Regions from separate parts of the uncultured Mailhella sp. genome, predicted to be linked through region 1. Evidence: riboswitches for the same ligand, from Rfam matches in the RefSeq annotation. Region 1 holds a riboswitch; the other holds the start of a gene.
The links. Region 1 has a riboswitch for glycine ahead of gcvT (glycine cleavage system aminomethyltransferase GcvT). Riboswitches for the same ligand answer to the same signal wherever they lie in the genome.
Positions count from the first base shown of each region.

Region 2: another riboswitch for glycine. It lies ahead of ABGT79_RS05940 (sodium:alanine symporter family protein); the one in region 1 lies ahead of gcvT (glycine cleavage system aminomethyltransferase GcvT).

Region 1 is NZ_OZ007001.1:770,554-778,242, forward strand. Features, by position in the region: gene ABGT79_RS03025 (TRAP transporter large permease) at 1-1,104, opposite strand, end outside; gene ABGT79_RS03030 (TRAP transporter small permease) at 1,107-1,610, opposite strand; gene ABGT79_RS03035 (amidohydrolase family protein) at 1,700-2,554, opposite strand; gene ABGT79_RS03040 (LysR substrate-binding domain-containing protein) at 2,952-3,896, shown strand; gene ABGT79_RS03045 (GNAT family N-acetyltransferase) at 4,057-4,533, opposite strand; glycine riboswitch at 5,199-5,283, shown strand; gene gcvT (glycine cleavage system aminomethyltransferase GcvT) at 5,425-6,507, shown strand; gene gcvH (glycine cleavage system protein GcvH) at 6,602-6,985, shown strand; gene gcvPA (aminomethyl-transferring glycine dehydrogenase subunit GcvPA) at 6,988-7,689, shown strand, end outside.
Region 2 is NZ_OZ007001.1:1,442,736-1,450,424, reverse strand. Features, by position in the region: gene ABGT79_RS05945 (FAD-dependent oxidoreductase) at 1-201, shown strand, start outside; gene ABGT79_RS05940 (sodium:alanine symporter family protein) at 474-1,823, opposite strand; glycine riboswitch at 1,967-2,052, opposite strand; gene ABGT79_RS05935 (hypothetical protein) at 2,224-2,547, shown strand; gene ABGT79_RS05930 (rhodanese family protein) at 2,513-3,031, shown strand; gene ABGT79_RS05925 (MFS transporter) at 3,133-4,296, opposite strand; gene ABGT79_RS05920 (MerR family transcriptional regulator) at 4,401-5,309, shown strand; gene ABGT79_RS05915 (putative sulfate exporter family transporter) at 6,407-7,689, shown strand, end outside.

The sequences.
Region 1 (7,689 bases):
TCCTATGCAGGTGCAGATGATCATGACCACGCCGAAATGGACGGGATTCAGACCATAGCTCGTCACCACGGGCACAAGCAGAGGCGTAAGAATAAGAATGATGGCCGTCGCTTCGAGAAAGGTTCCTATGAACAGGAAAAACACGATCATGATGGCCAGAAAGACCTGCGGATTCGTGGTCAGTCCCCTCATGCCGGCAATGAGGCTTTCCTGAATGTTGAGGTAGAGCATGAGAATGCCGAGAGCATTGGCCGTGATGAGGATGAGAAAGAACATGCCCAGCGTGTTGAGAGTCCTGCACAGGATGGCCCTGCATTTTCCCAGCGTCAGGGAACGGGAGAAAAGCTCGACGATGAACGCATAGAACACGGCCAGCACGCCGGCTTCCGTAGGAGTGACGAAGCCGCCGTAAATGCCGCCGAGAACGATGATCGGCACGCCGAGGGGAGCTGCGGCTCGCTTGAGCGCCTGAAGCCGTTCCGCCCAGCTTGCGCGGGGCAGAATCTCGCCGTAGTGCTTGCGGCGGATGATGATATCGGCGGCAACCATCAGACTGCCCGCCACGACAAAGCCCGGAAGAATGCCCGCAAGGAACATGTCCGACACGGACACTCCCCCAAAAGAGCCGTACAGAATGAAGGCGATGGACGGCGGAATGATGTTGGCCAGACAGCCGCTCGCGCAGTTGATGGCCGTGGAGAACTTGCGGGGATAATGGTCCTTTTCCATGGCGGGAATCATCATTCCGCCCACGGCCGCCACGGCCGCGGCCGCGGAGCCGCAAAGCGCGCCGTAGAAAAGAGACGTGATGATGGAAATATGCGCCATGCCTCCGCGAAGATGTCCGCATGTGGCGCGGCAGAGCCCGAGCAGCTTGTCGGCCAGAGTGCCCTGGGCCATGATTTCCGCCGACAGCAGAAAGAAGGGCACGGCCATGATGGGAAACGAATCGAAATTGTTGAAAAGCCTCTGCGTAAAGAGGATGAAGGGCATGTCTCCCGCCCAAAGTCCGGCAAGCACGCCGAATCCTATGGCCACGCCCAGAGGCACGCTCAGAAACACGAGTCCAAGAGAAACCACTGCCGTAATGACGACCGGATCCATGACTATCCCCTTTGCTGTCCGGCGGCACCGGCATGATGATTGAAGAGAAGATTCCAGAGATTCCTCACCGCCTGTATGAGGGTGAGCGCGCAGCCCAGGGGAATGCCTGTCCACACTATCCATACGGGCAGGGGAATGGAAACGGCCATCTGCTCCATGTCGCGCACCTTGACGGCAAGATCGCAGCTGAGAAAGATGCAGACGGCGAAAAAGACGATGTTCAGCAGCATGCACATCACATCGACATACCGGCCTGCGGATTTGCTTATGAATGTCTGGAGCAGCGTAATTCTGAGGTGCTGGTCGCCTTTCATGCACATGCTTATGGCAAAATAGGTCGCCCAGATGAAGGAAAAGCGGGCAACTTCCTCGGGCCAGGCCAGAGCGTTGTGAAAGGCATACCGGAAAACTATCTGGACAAGGATGACCACACACATGACGCACAGGAAAAACATTCCCACATAGTCCGTCACGTCATCCACAAGGTTCAGTAACGATTTTTTCATTCTGTCTTCTCCGATGAGATGGGCTTGTTGCGGAAACCGTCTTCACGGGGACTCGGGCGGGGCCGGATGACCGGCCCCGCCGGACAGAACTACTTGAAGTCGTTGAAGTCCAGACGAAGCGCCCGGGCTATGTTGTCGCACATGATCTGGGAGAGAAGTTCCTGCTTCACGCCCATCTTGTACCAGAGTTCAAGGGCGTCCTTCATGGGAATGAAGGGATAGGAGGTGCCGAACACGAACTGACGGGAAATCAGACAGTTCGCCGCTTCAATGTAGCGGGAACAGAACGGAGTGTTGCAAAGATACATGTCCGCGCTGAGATACAGATTCGGACGACGATACGCACAGAATATGGTGGCGTCGACATAGGGAGCTCCGGCATGAATGTCGATGACCGTCAGCCTGGGAAAATCGGCAAGCATCTTGTCCAGCCGTTCCGGACTGTTGTAGGAGATGTCCGGTCCGATGACGCCCCCCTGCTGCAGAAAGACGGGAATTTCCTTTTCCTGCAGAAAATCATACAGAGGATACACGCGCTTGTCGTCGTAATACATGGGAATGGCGCCGTTGGTCGGCTCCAGATTGACCGCACGGATGGGACCGTTGACCACGTACTTGTCGATCATGGCCATGGACTTTTCCATTTCGCAGGGATTCACGGCGATGGCGCCGTAAATGCGCTTGGGATTCTCCGTCTGAACGCGAACCACCTCTTCAGGGGATACGATGGGATCAGGACCGCTGCCCCAGCGGGCGGGCGCGCAGGCGATGTCGATGCCGGCTTCATCCATTTCCTGCCAGTACAGCTCCATGGATTCCTGCTTGACGGATTCCGCCTTCGGCACGCCGAAGCCCTTGTGCATCTCCCGCGTGAAGTCGGCAAGATTGATGGTGGAGGCAAGGTATTCCTTGGTGGCAGGACGATTTCGAGCGTCAATGATCATGAAAACTCTCCTGAGGATAAAGGTTGGAATACTTCCGTCCCGAAAGGGAGACGGGCCATGAGAAATAAATAATTAAAGCCTGTGGGCGCGTCTAATTTTTCTTTTTTTTCGTTTGATAAATTTTTTTTATTTCAGCGCGGCAATCGTTATAAAAAAATTAATGCAGTCAATATGTTGCATATAACAATGACGTCTGTGCGACGTTTGATGCACGTCCGAAAAACTTTTCAGGCCGTCCACAGAAAACACCTCTTCTTTCCTCTTCTGAAAAAAACGAGTATGAAGAATAAAAAAAACATGTTGCAGACATTATTCCGACAAATGGAAAAATGCTGCACAGATTTGTGATTTAATTGACAATAAACACGCTTCCGAACGCATATTGCAGAGAAGGCTCATGGACATTCGACTGATCAATTCGTTTCTGGTGCTGTCGGAAATGCTGCACTTCGGACGAGCGGCGAAATTTCTTAATATGACGCAGCCGGCTCTCAGCAATCAGATAGCCCTTCTTGAACGGGATCTCGGCGGCCCCCTCTTCGACAGAAGCGGCAGACAGATAGAACTGACCGAAGCGGGCAGAATATTTCAGAAGGAAGCTCGAAAGCTTCTCTCCGACGCCGAAGATCTGCGCTTTCGCCTGCAAAGTCTTCTCAACGGCAAGGAAGGCGTGCTTTCCGTAGGATACGGCGACGTTACGGAAATAAAACGTCTGGCACGCGCCTTCCTGAGAATGCAGACGGACTTCCCCAACATCCGCCTGAGGGTGCAGGAACTCATTCCCGGAGAAACCGTGGAAGGCGTGCAGAGCGGAAAGCTGGACATAGCCATCATCACCGGCACTGCGGACTCCCTTTTTCCGCCGGATCTGACGGGCGTTCCCATCATGACCGGGCCCGTCAAGCTGGCCATCCCCTCCCACCATCCGCTGGCCTCGGCAAAACGCATAACGCCGAACGCACTGCGCCGCTGCAACTTCATCATGCGCAGCAAGGACGAAACCGATGAAACCGCCGACATGAAACTGGCGCTGGACCAGTGGTGGGACAATTATTTCGGCGATAAAAAGCCCAACATCATCTTCTGGGTACGCCGCCGTTCCACGGCCTTCTGGCTGGTGGGCGCGGGTCTTGGCATATCTCTGCTGCCTCATCCGTGCGAACTCATCCCTGCCATCGCTCCAGACCTGTACACGGCCGTGACCAATGTCACGTTCCGTACGCTGCCGGAGCTCGACATTCAGTCCTGCACCTATATCGTCATGCGCAAAAACCGCTGCAACGCGGCGTTGAACAATTTCATGCAGTGCGTGCAGAAAACGTTCAATACCCGCGAAAACTGAGGAAGCGCCGCCGCCCATGTCGGGCAGCCCCGGCTCTGCCCGCCGTCTGCGCATGAACATGAAAAGGGCCGCCCTTTCCGGGGCGGCCCTTCCTCTTTACCGCGCTGCGTTTCCGCAGCTGGCCGAAAACGCAAGCTTTTCCTGCCCAAAAGCGCCGCAGCTAGCGGGCAAGATTCTGCAACGCGTCTCCGGCTATTCTGTACACCGTCCAGTCCTTCATAGGCTCCGCGCCAAGGGAAAGATAAAAGTCGATGCTCGGCCTGTTCCAGTCGAGGCACCACCATTCCAGACGGCCGCAGCCGCGTTCCACGGCCAGGGCGGCGAGCTTCTCCAAAAGCGCCTTTCCGCAGCCTCTGCCGCGGCATTCCGGCCGGACGTACAGATCTTCCAGATAGATGCCCGCCCTGCCGAGAAACGTGGAAAAATTATGGAAGAACAGGGCAAAGCCGACTTCCCTGCCGTTTTCAAGGGCAAAGAGGACTTCCGCCTTCTTCCGGTCAAAAATCCATTCTTCCAAAGTCGCCTCATCCGCGACAACTTCGTGCCGCAGATGTTCATACTCTGCCAGTTCCCTGATGAACTGCAAAATAAGAGCGATATCCTTTCGTTCCGCAAATCTGAAACCAAATTCCGTCATGCATCTCCTCCCTGCCCGTGCGGGGCAGATTCTGTTCTAACGCAATTTTTCCGCCGGGGACACCTCTCAGCCCGATGCCTCCGTGCGCCGCGCCTGCATATCTCCGCCGCGCCGTGACAGTTCAGATTCCCCAAGGCCGCCGTCGCCTTCCTCCGGTTCCGTCCGCCTTCCTTTCTTCTCGCCGTGCTCCGACCGGCCGCATCCTTTCGTTCCTCGCCGCCGTGCTCAAGCTCTCCTTCGGCAAGAGCTCTCCCCCGCGGCTCCCCTTTCCCCGCCTCCCGTCTCTTCGCCCTGCCTTTTCCTTCCCCGCCTCTCTCGCGCATTCCCTTGGCTCCGCCCGCCTTCTGCTCCCTGCGCCTCTTCCTTTTTCCCTCTCCCTTATCCCCTCGCCCCTGCCTCGCACGCTCCTGATTCGTGCCCCGGCCGACGGACGCGCTCCGTCTTTGCCCAGCTTCCGGAACGCTTCCGTTCCAGGCCTGCATTCCAGGCTCACATTCCTGTTCCACTCGTGAAAAAATACGCTTTTCCGGCGAAATCATAAACTTTTTTTCCGGCATTCGCCCGCCTCCCCTTGACCTCGTTCCGCCGCCGTGCTACCTTTTTTCTGAATTAAAAAACAGCGAAGGCTGTTTTCCCAAAGCGCATAGAGATCCGGCATGACTTGGTTGAAGAAACCGGGAGAGATCACCCTCACTGGGTGGAGCCGAAGGGGCCGCAAGAACTCTCAGGCAAAAGGACCGGTTTTGGACAAACTCTGGAAAGCAGGCATGCACCCATGAGGCAATCCGCGCGGCGGAGAATCTTTCAGGTTGGTAACAGAGGCACAGAGGACGAAGCAATTCGTCTGCTGTGCCTCTTTTTTTATTTTCTTTTTTCGCAGGAGAAGGTTCCATGGAACTCAAAACCCCACTTTACGACGTACACGTCGCGGAAGGCGGAAAGATCGTCCCCTTTGCGGGCTATCTTCTGCCCGTGCAGTACCCGACAGGCGTCATCAAGGAACACATGGCCGTGCGTCAGGCGGCCGGCCTGTTCGACGTCTCCCACATGGGAGAAGTGCTCTTCACCGGCCCCACGGCCCTGAAAACCCTGAACCACCTGCTCACCAACGACTTCACCAGCATGCCCGTGGGCAAGGTGCGCTACAGCGTCATGTGCAATGACAAGGGCGGCGTCATCGACGACCTCGTCGTGTACAAGTTCTCCGACGAAGAATATCTCGTCGTGGTCAACGCCGCCAACCGGCACAAGGACTACGCCCACATGGCCGCCAATCTTCTGCCCGGCACCAGGGCCGAAGACATTTCCGACTCCGTGGCCCAGCTCGCCCTTCAGGGCCCTGCCGCGCCCGCCATCCTCAAGAAGCTGGTTCCCGAGGACAAACTGCCGCAGAAGTACTACACCGCCGTGCGCGACGTGGACATCGCCGGCATGAAGTGCATGGTGTCCCGCACGGGCTACACCGGCGAGCTCGGCTACGAAATCTACACCGCGCCCGAAAACGCCGTGAAGCTCTGGAAGACCCTGCGCGAGGCCGGCGGGGAATTCGGCCTCATTCCCTGCGGACTCGGCGCGCGCGACACCCTGCGCCTTGAAGCCGCCATGCCCCTGTACGGCCACGAAATGGACGAAACCATTTCGCCCCTCGAAGCCGGTCTCGACTTCGGCGTGAAGCTGAACAAGGAAGAATTCATCGGCAAGGACGCCCTCGTGGCCGCAGGCGCGCCCGCCCGCGTGCGCGTGGGCCTCGAAGTCACCGGCCGCGGCATTGCCCGCGAGCATCAGCCCGTGTTCATCGGCGACACGCAGATCGGCATGACCACCTCCGGCACCCACTGCCCCGCCGTGGGCAAGGCTCTCGCCATGGCCCTCGTGGACGTCGCCCACAGCGCCCCCGGCACCGAAGTCGAGGTGGACGTGCGCGGCCGCAGGGTCAGTGCGGTCATCGTGCCCCTGCCCTTCTATCACCGCTAGCCGGCAGGCCTTTCTCTCCCCGCAGAGCCGCCGAAAAAGCGCGGCCTGCGCAACCTTCTTCGTTGAACCTTCTATCGTCTCTTTGGAGGATGCCATGTCTCACATTCCCGCCGAACTCAGATACTCCGCGTCTCATGAATGGATCAAGAACGAAGACGGTCTTTCCGTCATCGGCCTCACCGACTTCGCCCAGAGCTCCCTCGGCGACATCGTGTTCATCGATCTGCCCCAGGAAGGCGACGCCGTCACCGTGGGCGACTCCTTTGCCGACGTGGAATCCGTGAAGGCCGTGTCCGGCGTGTTCAGCCCTGTGACCGGCACCGTGGCCGCCGTGAACAGCGAACTCATCGACAACCCCGCCCTGCTCAACGAAAAGCCCTACGAAGCCTGGCTCATCAAGGTTTCCGACGTGACCGCCGTCGGCGATCTGCTGGACGCCGCCGCCTACGAGGCCGTGTGCAAGAACGAGGAGGCCTAGGCATGGGCAGCTACATTCCCGCCACGTCGGAAGAACGCCAGGCCATGCTCGCAAGCCTCGGCCTGCATTCCACCGACGAACTTTTCGCCTCCGTCCCGCCGGAAGTGCGCCTGCACTCGCTGAACCTGCCCGACGGCCTGAGCGAGATGGAAGTCTCGCGCAAGGTGCGCGACATGGCGGATAAAAATGTCCGCTTCCGCAGCATCTTCCGGGGCGCGGGCGCGTATCGCCACTACATTCCCGCCGTCGTGAAAACCGTGACCTCCCGCGAGGAATTCGTCACGGCCTACACGCCCTATCAGGCGGAAATCAGTCAGGGCGTGCTCCAGTCCATCTTTGAATACCAGACCCAGATCTGCGAACTCACCGGCATGGACGTGTCCAACGCCTCGGTCTACGACGGCGCCGTCGCCGCGGCCGAAGCCGTGCTCATGTGCCTGGATCGCCGCAGACACGGCGTCGTGCTCGCCGGCGCCGTCGATCCGCAGACCATCGCCGCCGTGCAGACCTACTGCGAAAGCCGCAGCGTGCCCGTCACCGTGCTGCCCGTGAAGAACGGCGCCACCGATCCCGCCGATCTCGCCGCCGCCCTTTCCGAAAGCACGGCCTGCGCCCTCGTGCAGAGCCCCAACTACTTCGGCGTGCTCGAAGACATGGACGCCCTTGTCGCCGCCACCCACAACGCCGGCGCAAAAATGGTCATG
Region 2 (7,689 bases), 670 kb from region 1:
GCGGAAATCGATCACGGCCACGCGCTGTTCCCCGTGAAGGCCGACACGCTGGTGCTCGCCATCGGCACGGTGCCGGACAAGAAGCTTCAGGAATCGCTGGGCGACTGCGGCATTCCCGTGCATACCATCGGCGACTGCGATCACATAGGCGACGCCTACGAGGCCATGGATCAGGGCCTGGCGCTTGGTCTGAAGCTGTAACCACAGGGGGCATTTCCCTGTCTGGCGGAAGCGTTTCCGCATGAAAAGAGCCCGTGTCGCTGTTCGGCACGGGCTCTTTTCGTCTCGAAGCTTTTCAGAAGCGGCCCCGAAGGGCATGTCGTCATGCTCGGATGATGTTAAAGTAGTGGTGGCGGGAAGGGATTCGCTCCCGTAGTTTTTTGATCCTGCGGTCATGAGGGCGGGCGGGGCGTTGCGCCCTCATGACATGCCGTCAGACGGCAGGACCTCGATGTCGGAAGGCGACGCAGAGATCAGTCGTCGCGCTTGCTTTTGGCGATGGCCACCACCACGCCGGAGAGGGCCAGCAGACCGATGAGGTTGGGCAGCACCATGAGGCCGTTGAACATGTCGGACATGTTCCACACGAGGTTCACCTTGAGGCCGGAGCCGATGACGATGAACACCACGACGATGGCGGCGTAGATTTTGACGTATTTTGCGCCGAACAGGGCCTTCACGTTGGCCTCGCCGAAGAAGTACCAGCCGATGATGGTGGAAAAGGCGAAGAAGAACAGGCAGACCGCGATATAGATGTTGCCGAAGGAGCCGAATACCGTGTCGAAGGCGATCTGGGCGAGTTCGGTGCCGGTGCTGCCGCAGTTCCATTCGCCGGTGATGACGATGACGAGGGCGGTGCAGGTGAGCACCACGAAGGTGTCGATGAACACGCCCATCATGGCCATCATGCCCTGATCGTCGGGATGGGCGACCTTGGCCAGCGCGTGGGCGTGGGGCGTGGAGCCCATGCCGGCTTCGTTGGAGAAGAGGCCGCGGGCCACACCGTAGCGCATGGCCTCGCGCACGGTGATGCCGAGCGCGCCGCCGCCGGCGGACTGGGGATCAAAGGCCATGACGAAAATGGTTTTGAACGCGCCGGGCAGGGCGGTGATGTTGGCGAAGATGATGACAAGGCAGCCGCCTACGTAGAGAAGGGCCATGAGGGGCACGAGCTTTTCCATGACCCAGGCGATGCGCCTGGCGCCGCCGAGGAAGATGGCGGCGGAAATGAGGGCCACGACGACGCCGACGAGCACGGGCGAGAGCCCGAAGGCGGTGCTGAAGGCCGCGCCGATGGAGTTGGACTGCACCATGTTGCCCATGAAGCCGAGGGCGAGAATGATGGCCACGGAGAAGAATCCGGCGAGAGCCTTGCCGAAAGTGCCGGGGAAGGCGGCGCGGATGTAGTAGGCCGGTCCGCCGACGGTTTCGCCGCGTTCGTTGGTGGTTTTGTACTTCTGAGCGAGCACGGCTTCGGAGTAGTTGGTGGCCATGCCGAAGAAGGCGCTCAGCCACATCCAGAAGATGGCTCCGGGGCCGCCGGCTGCAATGGCCGTGGCCGCGCCGGCAATGTTGCCCGTGCCCACCTGGGCGGCCACGGCGGTGGCGAGCGCCTGGAATGAGCTCATGCCGGTGTGGTCGGCGCTTTCGCCGTGCAGGGAGATGTTGCTGAACAGGCGGCGGAAGGCGTGGGGCAGCTTGCGCAGCTGAATGAAGCGCAGCCGGATGGTGTAGAAAATGCCCGTGCCGCAGAGCAGGAAGAGCAGAAGCCAGCCCCAGAGCACGCCGTTGACCGCATCGACTATCTGACTGATGAGTTCCATAAACCATTCCTTCGAGCGCATGAGGAGCGCTGTCCGCAACCCGTCATGCCCTCTGTTTCAGGGTACAAAAAAAGAGCAAATCCATGAGATTTGCTCCAGAGAAACGCTTAGGGATGAAGCGGCAGGTATGGTCGAGCGGCAAGATCCTAAGCTCTGTCCTTTGGCCTGAGAGTTTCGGCTTTCGCCTTGCACCTTCGGCACCCAAACGGGATTCTCCAGAGCTCCCTCCGCTGCTAGTCGGCCTTGCGGCGTTCAGGCAGTTTCAACGGGATCATGTGCTTTCCTGTGGAAAGCGAAAAAAAATCTAGTATGATTTGCGGACGAATGTCAATAATGTGCCGGTGAATCAGTAATGGATCGACATTCGGTGTGATTTCTGGAACAAAAATATATTGTTTGTGTGCTGTGCGACGTCTCTGATTTTTCTGAAATAGGCATTGAAGTTCATGTGGTTATGGGGATGAAACAGAAATTTGCCGGGAGGCGGCGCAGCGCTTTTCTGGAAAAGAGCCGAAACATTTTGAGTAGTCGGAGTTCTCTGGAGGGAGTTCGGATGCTTCCGGCAGGAGGCGTTCGGCGAATGGAACGCGTTTTTTTTCGTAAGGAGGAAGCGGCGGAGCAAATTTTTCTCTCCCCCTTGCGCGTCGCGTCTTTTTCTGACACCCTGACCGCAAAAACAGGAGTTGCTCATGCTGCCTACCATTTCGCCCCGCAGGGCGTTTGAAATGTTGAAGAACGGGGAAGCCCGTCTTGTTGATATCCGGGAAACGGCGGAATACGCGGAAAACTTTATTCCCGGAGCCCGCCTCGTGCCTCTGTCCATTGCGAAGATTTATCCGCTCAAGGACGCCGACGCCCCGGATAAGCCCGTCATTTTCTTCTGCCGATCCGGCAACCGCACGGACAAGGCTTCCGAACTGCTGCGCAGTCTTGCCGGCGACGCCGAGGCCTGGCAGATGGAAGGCGGCCTTTCCGGATGGCAGAAGGAAGGTCTGCCCGTGCAGCACGAAAAGACGCCGTTCCCGCTGTTCCGGCAGATTCAGATAGGAGCCGGAGCCCTGGTGCTTCTGGGCATACTGGGAAGCTACGTGTGGCATCCCATGTACTGGCTTTCCGCGTTTGTGGGAGCAGGCCTGGTGTTCGCCGGCGTGACGGGCTTCTGCGGACTCGGACTGCTGCTTGCGCGCATGCCGTGGAACAGAAAATGATCGTCGCATGATGAAGGAACGCCGGGAATATTCCCGGCGTTTTTCGTCGAGCCGCGGGGCATTGGGCGGAACGGTTGGGCACGCGATTCTTGTTTCGGTCGTTATGTCCTGGGAGCGCGCGTTCTTTTTTTTCGGAAGAGGAAGGAGCCCAGTGTCAGAATTACACATGCGGCCACAATGATGAGCAGGGCGTTCAGCAGTCCCTTTTCATGGGCGACGAAGCCGAGCATGGGGGGAAAGAACAGCAGGCCGCTGTAGGAGAGAATGGAAACAATGGCGCTTGCCCTGCCCGCACTGATGCCCGGGCAGCTTCCCGCGCGGCTGAAGAGCGTGGGCACGATGGGGGAAAGTCCGGCTCCCATGAGCGCGTATCCGGCAAGACATGCGGCGGGCAGCGGCGAGAAAAGCGCCAGCAGCATGCCGGCAAGCGCCAGCAGCGAGCCGCCGAACAGCAGAACGAAGTCGCTCAGCACGTGCCGCAGGCGATCGCTGAAAAGACGGCAGCATACGGTGGTGACGGAAAAGGCCGCGAACACGAGGGCGGCGGTGTGTTCGTCTGCGCCCTTGACGGTGAAGAGCAGCAGACTTCCCCATTCGGCCACGGAGCCTTCCGAGGCGTAGGCGAGCATGGAGAGAACGCCGCAAAGAAGCACGAAGAGCGGCAGCGAGCGGGAGTCGTCCTTGCCCCCCTGGCGGGAAACGGGCAGATCGTTCAGCAGACGGGAGGAGGCCTTTCCGAGAAAGCAGGCGTAGAGACCGAGCACGCAGGCGGCGTTGATGAACGGATTCAGGCCGAGACCGGCGAACACGGCCCCGGCGATGGAGCCGGTAACGCCGCCGAAGCTGTAGGCGGCGTGCATGAACGACATGCACGATGTGCGGTAGCGATGTTCCGTGTGGATGCCCTGGGTGTTCATGGATACGTCCACGAGGCCCATGCTTGCGCCCACGATCAGACAGCCTGCGCCGAGCTGGAGCGGCGTTTGGGCCAGACAGCTCAGCGCCGTGGCGGCCGCAAGCGTCATGGAGCCGTATTTGAGAAGATTCCGGCTTCCCCAGAGGGCGATGAGGCGGCTGCTGCAGAACAGAGCAACGAGGCTGGACATGCCGACGCAGAGCAGCAGAAGACCTATCTGGGACTCGTCGGCGCCGGTCTGCATTTTCAGCGCGGGCAGGCGGGAAGTGAACACGCCATAGGCGAGTCCGGGGCAGAGAAAGAAGTACGCGCAGGCCGCGCGGGTGATGGAAAACTCAGTCCGTTTCATGCCAAGATCCTTGATTTTTTTCCGAGACAACGCGAGTCGGCGTCTTTTCTTCGGTCGTTCGTCAGCGTAAACTACTGGGTAACACAAGGGTCAAGGAGAAAGGCGTGGGAAGAAAAAGTTTTTTGAAGATAGGGGAATTTGCCCGCATATGCCATACCACCAAGGACACGCTGCTTCATTACGACAGAAAGGGACTTCTTCGCCCGGCGTATATTTCGGAAAACGGCTATCGACGATACAGCATGAAGCAGTTTTTTGATTTTGATCTTATTTCTCTTCTCAAGGAAACGGGCAGCACGCTGGAGGAAATAAGGAAATGTCGCGAAAGCTGCGGGAACGAGGGATATCTTGGTCTTGTGACGGAGCGCATAGCCGTGCTGGAGCGGGAACAGGAACGCATGGCACATCGGCTTTCCATGCTCAGGGGCCTGGCGGACATGGGAGAGAAGGCTCGGTGCGCGACGTACGACCGGCTTTTTTTCGAGCGGAGAGAGGCGCTTGAGATACGCGTGTATCCTGTGGATTCCGAGAAGATCACCGTTCGGGAGTCGAGCGCGGAGTGCTACTCCGAGTGCCTGATGCGCAGTCTGATGGAAGGAAACAGTATTGATCCGCCGCTCGGCGTCATTATTCCCGAGGACTGCGCGTGCAGGGGAGAGTTTCGTATTGAGAGCATGTTTACCGCCGCGTGGCGCGACGTGGGACGGGAGCGCGCCGGACGCATGGAGTCAGGCCGGTATGCCTGCCTGTTCCATCGCGGCGACATGCGAAGTCACGAAGAGGCGTTTGTCCGCATGACGGCGGAACTTTCGGCCCGGGGAGAGCGTGCGTGCGGCCCCGTGTACGCGTTTGACCAGATGAATTACGTGCTCGGCGAAAACGGCGAGGAGTACGTTGCCGAATATGTCGTGCGGGTGGACGATGAGCGCGCCGCGGAAAAGATGGAGAACACTATTAATGGAAACTATTTCAGCCAGCCCGAAGAGGGGGCTTCTGAGCGCTGTTTGGTATGATGCTGGGAATAAAAGTGTAGTCACTTGTTTTAATAAAAATAATTTAAAATTATATCTGTTGCAGTTTTTTGATAAAAATGGATGAAATATGAAATTTTTTTGGAAATTAAATGTCTATATAATTATATTGTATTGAAAAATAAAAAATATAATATATTTAAATATGATATAAATGAAAAAAATACAGAATAAAGACGTATCTGAAAATACGAAATTTGTCCAAAGCGCAAATGGATATGATTGTAAATCTGGCAATATATTTGAAAGATAATATTTCATGATGGATTGACAATGCAGGTCAGGCGACGTGTGTTGTGCTGAATGCAGGTTTATTGTGAGAATCGTACGGCCGTACCGCTGCGTCATCAGCTTTTATACAACATAAATTTATTTGATTTTTTAGTAAGTTAATACTGAATTTGAGGTCGCTCGGTCTGGGAAGATCGCTCCCCGCAAACGAGAAAAAAGCAAAAAAACTTGTCAAAGTTTCTGGAAAGCAGAAGAAAGGGTCCGGAAAGGCGTCGGAGTGCGTCAGCGTATGAGGAATTGTGCTAACCGGATGAAAAAACTGTACGTTTCTGGGAAAGCTGAAGCAGACTTCCCATTTTTCGTGGTCGCGGGCTGAAAGGTGTCCGTTTGGGCTGACTTCGAGCGGAAATTCTCATGCCCGGAGCGGCTTCGGATCCGAAAGGTTCAATAAAAGTATAATGAAATTACATGATTGTTGTTTATAATCCTGGGGACTGCCCGTACAGGGACGGGAATAAAGCGTACGGCACTGAAAAAATTTTTTTCGCGAAAAAAATTTTTTTTTGAAAATGAAACGATCAACAGAGAACTGCCTATTCAATATCTTGAAATAAAAAGAAAAAAAATGAAGGAATCCTCCCGTTGAGATTGCTCTATCAGGCACATGCCGGAATGAGTCGATTTTTTTGATTTTTAATTGTAACTGTCACTAATTATTTATTAAAAATATCAGCTGCCAAAAAAAATTCGAGAAAAATAAACTTGTTGAACTTTTTTTGAATAATATTATTTTGAGTGCCGGTTGCGGGTGCCGCAACGCAAATTATCTTTTTAACAGGGGAGTTTATATGTCAACGAAAGCTGCTTTCAACGAAGACAAAGTAGCCCTCGTATGCGGGTTATTCATCTTCGTGCTGGCACTGGGCAAACTGCTCGGCCTGGATCTCCTGGGTTGGACCCTTAAGGTCGGAATGTGGGTGAGCAACCCCTTTGACGGTTTGTCTTCGGCGACGAAGGGACTCGTGCCCGGCTGGGCTGCGCTTCTTATCACGTACGTCTTCATCACTGCGGTTCTCTCCGTGGGCGTGAAGCTCATGAAAGGCAACGTGAAGAGTTTTGTCGGTTCCTTCACGCTTATCTTCTTCATCGCCATCGCCTGCTACACCGTGGGCGCCAACGCCTACATCGCCGCCAACCCCACCGAACTCGCCAAGATGGGCATTCCGTGGGCCCTGGGCCTCAGCACTGAAGCCGGTCTTATCTGCGCTCTGATTGCCGGTATCCTCATCGGCAACCTGGCTCCCGGTTTCACCGACAGCGTGCGCGAAGCCTGCCGTCCCGAACTGTTCGTGAAGATCGCCATCGTTATCCTGGGCGCCGAACTCGGCGTGAAGGCTGCCGATGCCGCCGGTTTCGCTGGCCACGTCATCTTCCGAGGCCTCTGCGCCATTGTTGAAGCTTACCTGCTCTACTGGGCCGTGGTTTACTACGTTGCTCGTAAGTACTTCAAGTTCAACAAGGAATGGGCTGCTCCTCTGGCTTCCGGCATTTCCATCTGCGGTGTGTCCGCCGCTATCGCCACCGGTGGCGCCATCCGCGCCAGGCCTGTGGTTCCGATCATGGTTTCTTCTCTGGTCGTTGTGTTCACCTGCATTGAAATGCTGCTTCTGCCTTTCCTCGCTCAGCACTTCCTGTACACCGAACCCATGGTGGCCGGCGGCTGGATGGGCCTGGCCGTTAAGTCCGACGGCGGCGCTATCGCTTCCGGTGCCATCACCGAAGCTCTGATCCTCGCCAAGGTTGCCGGTCTCGGCACCCAGTACGAACCCGGCTGGATCGTGATGGTGACCACCACCGTTAAGATCTTCATCGACATGTTCATCGGCGTGTGGGCCCTCGTGCTCGCCTACGTGTGGACTGCCAAGTTCGACAAGACCAACGGCGAACGCACCATGAGCTGGGGCGACGTGATGGACCGCTTCCCCCGTTTCGTGCTCGGCTACCTCGGCACCTTCCTGATCCTCCTGATCATGTGCCTCTCCTCGCCCGAACTGCATAAGATGGGCGGCGCCATGTCCGGTGCCATCAACGGCTTCCGCACCATCTTCTTCCTGCTCACCTTCTTCAGCAT